One region of the Blautia sp. MB18-30 genome, then DNA from elsewhere that is predicted to be linked to it. Evidence: riboswitches for the same ligand, from Rfam matches in the RefSeq annotation. Region 1 holds a riboswitch; the other holds the start of a gene.
The links. Region 1 has a riboswitch for cobalamin ahead of NCY57_RS06475 (sirohydrochlorin cobaltochelatase). Riboswitches for the same ligand answer to the same signal wherever they lie in the genome.
Positions count from the first base shown of each region.

Region 2: it holds a riboswitch for cobalamin, as region 1 does, so the genes downstream of both, nikB (nickel ABC transporter permease) here and NCY57_RS06475 (sirohydrochlorin cobaltochelatase) in region 1, are expected to answer to the same signal.

Region 1 covers NZ_JAMOYY010000010.1:39,779-44,005, reverse strand. The annotation lists gene NCY57_RS06485 (DNA internalization-related competence protein ComEC/Rec2) at 1-299, shown strand, start outside; gene NCY57_RS06480 (NAD(P)/FAD-dependent oxidoreductase) at 389-1,768, shown strand; cobalamin riboswitch at 2,088-2,262, shown strand; gene NCY57_RS06475 (sirohydrochlorin cobaltochelatase) at 2,425-3,717, shown strand; gene NCY57_RS06470 (hypothetical protein) at 3,839-4,227, shown strand, end outside.
Region 2 covers NZ_JAMOYY010000026.1:5,517-9,743, forward strand. The annotation lists gene nikC (nickel transporter permease) at 25-855, opposite strand; gene nikB (nickel ABC transporter permease) at 856-1,794, opposite strand; cobalamin riboswitch at 1,979-2,167, opposite strand; gene NCY57_RS11905 (M14 family metallopeptidase) at 2,452-3,411, opposite strand; gene hisIE (bifunctional phosphoribosyl-AMP cyclohydrolase/phosphoribosyl-ATP diphosphatase HisIE) at 3,562-4,227, opposite strand, start outside.

The DNA of each region.
Region 1 (4,227 bases):
GTGCAGATACGGAGAAAAAGCTTCTGGCAGCCGGGGGGCTTGAGGATGTTGACTGTCTGAAGGTGGGACATCACGGTTCCCGTTATTCTACCACAGAAGCATTTCTTGAGAAAATAAAGCCGGAAGTGGCGATCATTTCCTGTTCGCTCACTAACACCTACGGACATCCGTCACCGGAAACCGTAGAGCGGCTTAAAGCGGCCGGAAGTCAGGTGGAATACACCATGAAAAACGGTGCTATTACCGTGGAAACAGATGGAAAAAAGCTTAAGATCGGAAGGTTCCGAAAAAACAGGTGACTTTTGAACACACTTGTTGTAGAATAGACAGGGTTTATGCAAAAACAAAGTACTGAAAATGTGCAATACAAGATAAGGAGTTTTTATTTATGAAATATGATGTACTGATCGTAGGAGCAGGTCCCGGTGGAATCTTTGCGGCCTATGAACTGATGAATAATGATCCGGAGAAAAAGATCGCGGTTTTTGAAGCTGGTCATCCTCTGGAAAAAAGAAAATGTCCCATCGACGGAAAGAAAGTAAAATCCTGTATCCACTGCAAAACCTGTGCGATCATGAAGGGATTTGGCGGTGCAGGCGCTTTCTCCGACGGAAAATATAATATCACCAATCAGTTTGGCGGAACTCTGTACCAGCATATCGGCAAGGATACAGCCACAGAGCTGATGGAATATGTAGATAAACTGAACCTGATGCATGGCGGTGAGGGAACCAAACTTTATTCTACCACAAACAGCGAGATCCGTAAGCTCTGCCTTCAGAACGGCCTGCATCTTTTGGATGCATCAGTCCGCCATCTGGGAACAGATATCAACTATGTGGTGCTTCAGAACCTCTATGAAAAAATGAAAGACCATGTGGACTTCTATTTTGACGCATCTGTTGACAAAGTAGAAAAAACTGAAGACGGTTATGCAGTTTTTGTAGGAGATGAGCGTTACGAGGGAACTTACTGTATCATCTCCGCAGGACGAAGCGGAAGTAAATGGATGGAGACGGTATGTACAGAGCTTAAGATCCCGACTCTTTCCAACCGTGTGGACATTGGAGTCCGTGTGGAGCTTCCGGCAGAGGTTTTCAGCCGTCTGACAGATGAGCTTTATGAGAGCAAGATCGTTTACAGAACTGAGAAGTTTGAGGATATGGTCCGTACCTTCTGCATGAACCCGCGAGGTGTTGTCGTGAATGAAAATACCAACGGTATCATCACAGTAAACGGTCACAGCTACGAAGATCCGGCAAAGCATACCAACAATACAAACTTTGCCCTTCTGGTATCCAAGCATTTCTCAGAGCCGTTCCATGACAGCAACGGATACGGTGAGAGCATTGCAAGACTTTCCAATATGCTTGGCGGTGGTGTTATGGTACAGCGGTTTGGAGATCTGATCCGCGGAAGACGAAGCACAAAAGCCCGTATTGAGGAAAGTTTCGTAACACCTACACTTTCTGCGACACCGGGAGATTTAAGTCTTGTTATGCCGAAACGTATCCTGGATGGCATCATCGAGATGATCTATGCTCTGGATAAGATCGCACCGGGAACCGCAGATGATGATACTTTGCTTTATGGCGTTGAGGTTAAATTCTACAACATGGAGGTCGAGATCGACGAAAATCTGGAAACCTGCCACAAGGGTCTCTTTGTTATCGGAGACTGTAGCGGCGTGACCCATTCTCTGTCCCATGCATCTGCCAGCGGAATCTACGTAGCCAGATACCTGGAGCAGGAGTATTTTAACAGATAAACTGCAGAGCAGTTTATCTGTTATGAGCAAGTAGCGAAGCGGATTGCGAATATCCAGTGTAAGACAGTCCTTTTCTGATATCAGGGTGATGACAGAAAGGGGCTGTTTTTTATGCAGGATATGCATGAATATTGGAGAAAGTATTCTGATAATAACTGACAGATACAGGGAGAAAACCGGTTACTGTTCACTGGTAATATTTCGTGAGGTGTTTTTTGTGAGCGAAGATCACAGAAAACCGTGAATCGTCTGACATCAATCTTGACAAATTTGTGAGTTTGTGGTAAAAGTTAGATAACCAGGTAAAAGAAAATATGTGCAAATGTTATAATGATAAGGTTGCATCCAGTCGGATGTGCAAAAGAGAATCCGGTGAGAATCCGGAACGATACCGTCACTGTGAAAGGGGAGCTGCTTTTATAACCACTGGGAGACCGGGAAGGGAAAGCAGCGTGGAACCAAGTCAGGAGAACTGCCTTATTGTGAGATCCAGGGATTCGCGGTTTACGAATCGGTATTCTCCATAACAATACAGAACTTCTTTTTATGTATTTGTATTGCGCAGAGAATCATGTGTGAGCAGGCGGCCGCAGAGAGCTGCTGCTTTTTTGTACATATCAGTATTCTGGAAATACATGAAAAGAGGACAATGAGAAATGAAAAGAAAAACAATGTTAGCTCTGATGCTCGCAGTTTCCATGACATGCTCTATGGGTGCGGCTACAACAGCAATGGCAGCAGAGGATTCTGCTACAGAAGAGAACGCTGAGGCAGCTGATACCACAGAGGCTTCTGATGCAGATCAGGAAGCAGCAGATAATGTAGCAGCTCTGATCGACAAGATCTATGTACAGGAAAGAAACGACACAACAGATGAGGACTGCAAGGCAGCCAAAGAAGCATGGGATGCTCTGACAGATGCTCAGAAAGAACTGGTAGAGGGTGAGAATGCAGATCCGGATTATTTCGGACGTGACACAGGAGATGCTTCCAAGGACGATCCGCGTAACCAGGATGAGATCGGTGAGAATGAACTTCTTGTTGTAAGCTTTGGTACTTCCTTCAATGACAGCCGTGCAGAGGATGTCAAGGGAATCGAGGATGCTCTTGCAGAAGCTTATCCGGACTGGTCTGTAAGAAGAGCATTTACAGCACAGATCATCATCAACCATGTAGAGGCAAGAGATGATGAAGTGATCGATAACATGCAGCAGGCTCTTGACCGTGCAGTAGAGAATGGTGTTAAGAATCTGGTTGTACAGCCTACCCATCTGATGCATGGTGCTGAGTACGATGAGATGACAGAAGCGATCAATGGCTATAAAGATAAATTCGAGTCTGTAGCTATCGCAGAGCCAATGCTCGGTGAGGTTGGAGACGATGCAACTGTGATCAATGATGACAAGAAAGCCGTTGCTCAGGCGATCACAGATACGGCTTGCAAAGAGGCCGGATTTGACAGCATGGATGCAGCAGCTGAGGCTGGCACAGCATTCGTATTCATGGGACATGGAACATCTCATACAGCTAACGTTACATACGATCAGATGCAGACACAGATGGAAAACCTTGGATTGAAGAACGCATTCATCGGTACTGTAGAGGGTAAGCCGGAAGATACAGCCTGCGACAAGGTTATCGAGAAGGTAAAAGAAGCAGGATACAAGAACGTTGTTCTTCGTCCGCTGATGGTTGTTGCCGGAGACCATGCAAATAACGATATGGCCGGTGATGAGGAGGATTCCTGGAAGAGCCAGTTTGTAGCATCCGGAAACTTCGATAAGGTTGACTGCCAGATCGAGGGTCTTGGAAGAATCGAAGCAGTTGAGAAGCTTTATGTAGAGCATACAAAGGCAGCCATCGATTCTCTGGGAAGCACTGAGGAGTCCGCAGATTCTGATGCAGCAGCAGATACAGAGGCTGATTCTGCTGAGGAGTCCGCAGAATAATAAATATAAAAATATCTGAGTGAGTTCAGATACCTATAAGAAATCAATGTAACTGCCCGGAAAGATCAGGAAGACTGTTTTCCGGGCAGATTGCTGTATCTATGGAAGGGAGAAGATTATCATGAAAAAACGCTATGTAAACTTAATTCTTGCAATGGCAAGTGCATCAGTCCTGGTGCTGGGCTCTGTGCCTGCGATGGCAAAAACAGATGAAACAAAAACAGAGTCCGGTGAGGAAGCAGAAGCTTCCGAAGAAAAGGATACAGATGCAGCCAAAGCAGATACCCTGGAAGATGGCGTTTATACAGCAGAGTTTGGTACAGACAGCAGCATGTTTCATGTAAATGAGGCCAATGACAAAAAAGGAGAGCTCACGGTCAAAGATGGCAAAATGACCATCCACGTAAGTCTGGTTTCCAAGAAGATCGTTAACCTGTTTGCGGGAACTGCCGAGGATGCCCAGAAGGACGGAGCAGAGATCATTGAGCCGACCACAGATACAGTGAAGTA
Region 2 (4,227 bases), on a different contig from region 1:
GTGTTGGTTTGTTACAGAGTTGTTTTATTGATCCTGGCGCGGATCCAGTACATCACGGATGCTGTCTCCAAGCATGTTGAAAACAACAACACAGATCACGATAGCGATACCAGGGTAGATCATAAGCCATGGCGCCTTTGCCATGTAGGTTCTTCCTTCATTCAGCATCAGTCCCCACTCCGGTGTCGGCGCAGTTGCACCAAATCCCAGGAATGAAAGGGAAGCCAGCTCCAGCATCATAGTTCCGATATCTGCTGCCGCAGTTACCACCATCTGGGTTACCATGTTGGGAAGAATGTGTACAAGAAGAATTTTCCAGGTCTTTGTTCCGTTTACTATAGCTGCCTCTATGTAAAGACTCTTCTTGACTTTCAAGACCATACTTCGTGCAAGACGGGCATATTTTGTCCAGCTTACAGCCGCAATGGAAATAACGGCATTGACCAGGTTTGGTCCAAGCATACCGGCAATGGCAATGGCCAGTACAAGCCCAGGGAAGGAGATCATCATATCTGCGATACGCATGATCACTGCATCCACAACGCCGCCGAAATATCCGGCAATAACTCCTAAAAATGTACCGATGACAAAGATCACTGCAACCAGACATAAGGTCATGATCAGAGAGGTTCTTGTTCCGAAGATAACACGGGAAAGAAGATCTCGTCCAAGCTTATCCGTTCCGAACGGATGAGCGGAGCTTGGCTCCTGCAGTGATTCGGTCATAACTGCATTCAGTGGATCATATGGTGAGAGCTGCGGCGCAAAGATCGCAATTCCGATCACCACGAGACCCAGAATGAAGAAAAGAGTGAACTGTTTATTTTCTTTGAATGTTCGTAATACCTTTTTCAATTATCTATCCTCCTTAAGTCTTGGATCGAGATAAGTATAGGACAGATCCACAAGCAGGTTGATGCACATGTACAGGATCGCGATCCAAAGTACATAGCCCTGTACAAGAGGATAGTCACGACAGGAAATCGCCTTTACTGCCATATTTCCCATTCCAGGCCAGTTGTAAATGATCTCTACAACTGCAGTACCTCCCAGAAGACTTCCAAGGGAAAGTCCCAACAGCGTTACCAGCGGAAGCATAACATTAGGAAGGACGTGTTTCCAGAGAATGACGCTTTCCTTGATTCCACGCATTCTTGCACCTGTGACATAATCCTGATGAAGTTCCTCCAGCACTGCACTTCTTACCTGTCTGGTATATTTTGCAGACATGGCAAGTGCAAGAGTCAGCGCCGGGAGGATCATGGATTTAAAATCCGTACTGCCTCCTGCAACATTGATCCAGCGAAGCTGAACACCAAAGATGCTGAGAAGGATCAGGCCCAGCCAGAAGCTTGGAACAGATACTCCCACAAAGGTAATTCCTCTCACAAAATAATCCGGGAATTTGTTCTGATATACAGCGGCCAGGATTCCAAGCGGTATGGAAATAATGACCATCATCAGAAGTGCCAGCAACGACATCCTCAGCGTCGGCCAGAAACAGGATACCAGTTTATCTGTTACCGGCATTTTGAAAGAATAGGACTGTCCCATATCTCCTGTAACAACACCCTTCAGCCAGGAACCATACTGCACGAGAAAGGGCTGATCAAGGCCAAGCTCATGTCTTGTCTGTTCCAGAAGCTCTGGTGTAGGAAGATTACCACACTCTGTCAGCATGATCTCCGCAGGATCACCAGGTGACAGGTAGGTCAGTCCAAATGTGAAAAAGCTGATTCCAAATAATACAATGATGATCTGGAGAAATCTTTTTCCTACTTGTTTCTTTGTCACGTTTTACTCCTTTCCTCATTTGATGCGATTTTAACATTGCCGTTTTAATTTAGTTAGATAAAAGAAACTATTGGATTCTTAATATGCAGAATATGCATGGAATTTTAGAAAATTTGCACGAAAAAAGCCCGTGACGAAATACGGGCACACAAAATAAATATGCTTCCTATCTTCCGTAAGAATCATTTTAAAACAATTGCAAGCAGGTCTCCTGACTTAGGATCCTTACCCTCAGACACCTTCCCGGTCTATTTCTCACGCACTCGACCAGTGGTACTTTGTCTGAGGATTTCCCCTTACAGTGACGGGATCGTACCGGATTTACACCGGTTTCCCTATTAATCCTCTCAGAACTTACAACGGCTGATGTGAAAATCAGCAAATGCTGTCAAATTACTGAAACATTATATGATAAAACTATAGTTTATGTCTATGGAAAAATGTTATATTTTTAGAAAACTCATAAATTTTGTTAAAGATGCTTGAATTGTATATATCCCCCATGGGGGATTTGACAATTGGATTTATCTGATCTGCTAAAAAAACACGGATTTTACCTCGCTATTTTTACAAATAGAATAGCAAATGGTAAAACCCGGTTTTCTTACTGTTTCAATATGATTTCAGACAGAAGCGTTCTGAAAAGGTTGTTTACTATCAGGTCAGAGTCTCCGTGATCGCTGCATATGCGATCATTGGTCCGTCTTCAATAATGTTCAGACTGGCTGTCTGATAAAGTACGACTCCGTTTTCAGTTGCAATAGATGTGTAAAGTAAATTTCCATAGTAATCTCTCAGTTCACCCAATTCTTCTCCCTTAAAGAAGTACTCTCCAGGCTTCTTGGATGGATACCAGCATCCGGTATACGGCGCATATTCATAGACTACATTTTCCAAAAGCATCTGACGGTAATGCTTCAGACCATGACATTTCTTTCCCTGGAGATGAAAAACAAGGTGACGGACGTCTCTTTTATCCTGTTCTACTTCCTCCCAGGTCCAGTAGCTGTGTCCGCCTCTTTCGATGAGAATACTTGGAATTCCAAGAGAAGAAGCATAATTGTAGGCGCCACCTGTGGCGGTTGTGGAACGGACCACATATTTTACGCCGATATGCCGTGCCATATGTAATGATTTCTCTGCTGTCTTTTCATCTACAACCCCTACATAATAAACATAGGGATGAAGCTGTTCGAACCCATCTCCGCTATGCAGGTCGATATAATAATCTGCTATGGAAAAAAGCTTTGTCACTATAGCATAGGCAATACGATCTGCAGCTGTTCCCTCAGGATCTCCGGGGAAAACGCGGTTCAGGTTCTTGCCATCCTCATAGACCAGACTCATGGTGCGATGCTCAAAGCCACTGACATTGACCAGTGGAACGATGATCACATTTCCCTTCAGTTCTTCCGGTTGAAATTCTTTTGCAAGTTCCATTGCCGCCTGGATTCCTACATACTCCGCACTGTGTATTCCCGCTGTGATCAGTATCGTCGGTCCGTCTTTCACTCCGCATATCACAGTTGCCGGCATTGCTATGCCGTATCCTGTGATCTTAATTTTCCCCTGTGCCTTCTCTCCTTTTTCAATCACCCAGTCATCAATTTTGATCATTGGTTGTTTCCCTTTTCCTTTTTTATATTTCCGCACTTTTGACGATAAGTATATCATGCCTAACCGAAATTGTACATATCAGAAAAAAGCTTTCGTAACCGTTCATTCTGATCCGACGTACAAAAGCTTTTTTCTTGAATGCTATATAATTTATCTTTTTACCAATTCTTTGGTGATTTCTTCCCAGCTGACTCCTTTTTCCACCATGAGTACCATCATATGATAAAGAAAATCTGAAATTTCGTATTTAATCTCTTCTTTATCCGGATTTTTGGCTGCAATGACGATCTCTGTGCATTCTTCACCGACTTTTTTCAAAATCTTGTCAATTCCCTTATCAAAAAGATAATTGGTATAGGAACCTTCCTTTGGATGTTCTTTTCGGTCAGTGATCACATCATACACATTCTGGAACACGTGAAGTGGGTTGGTATCATCGTACTCTTTTTTCAGCAGCGGTTTGAAGAAACAGGTACGGTTTCCTGTATGGCAGGCTGCGCCAATCTGCTCCACTTTGGCAAGGATCGTATCATTATCACAGTCAATAGTAAGAGACTTTACATACTGTACGTGTCCGGATGTCAGACCTTTGGTCCAGAGCTCATTCCGGCTGCGACTCCAGTATGTCATTTTTCCAAGCTTCAATGTTGTGTTAAAAGCAAGCTCATTCATATAGGCCAGCATCAGTACTTCATCCGTCCGGTAATCCTGGACAATAACCGGAACCATTCCGTCACTGTTTAATTTAAAGTCCGACCATGCAATATTACTTTTATATGTGTTTACCGGAATTCCGGCTTCTTCGCAGGTTTCCTT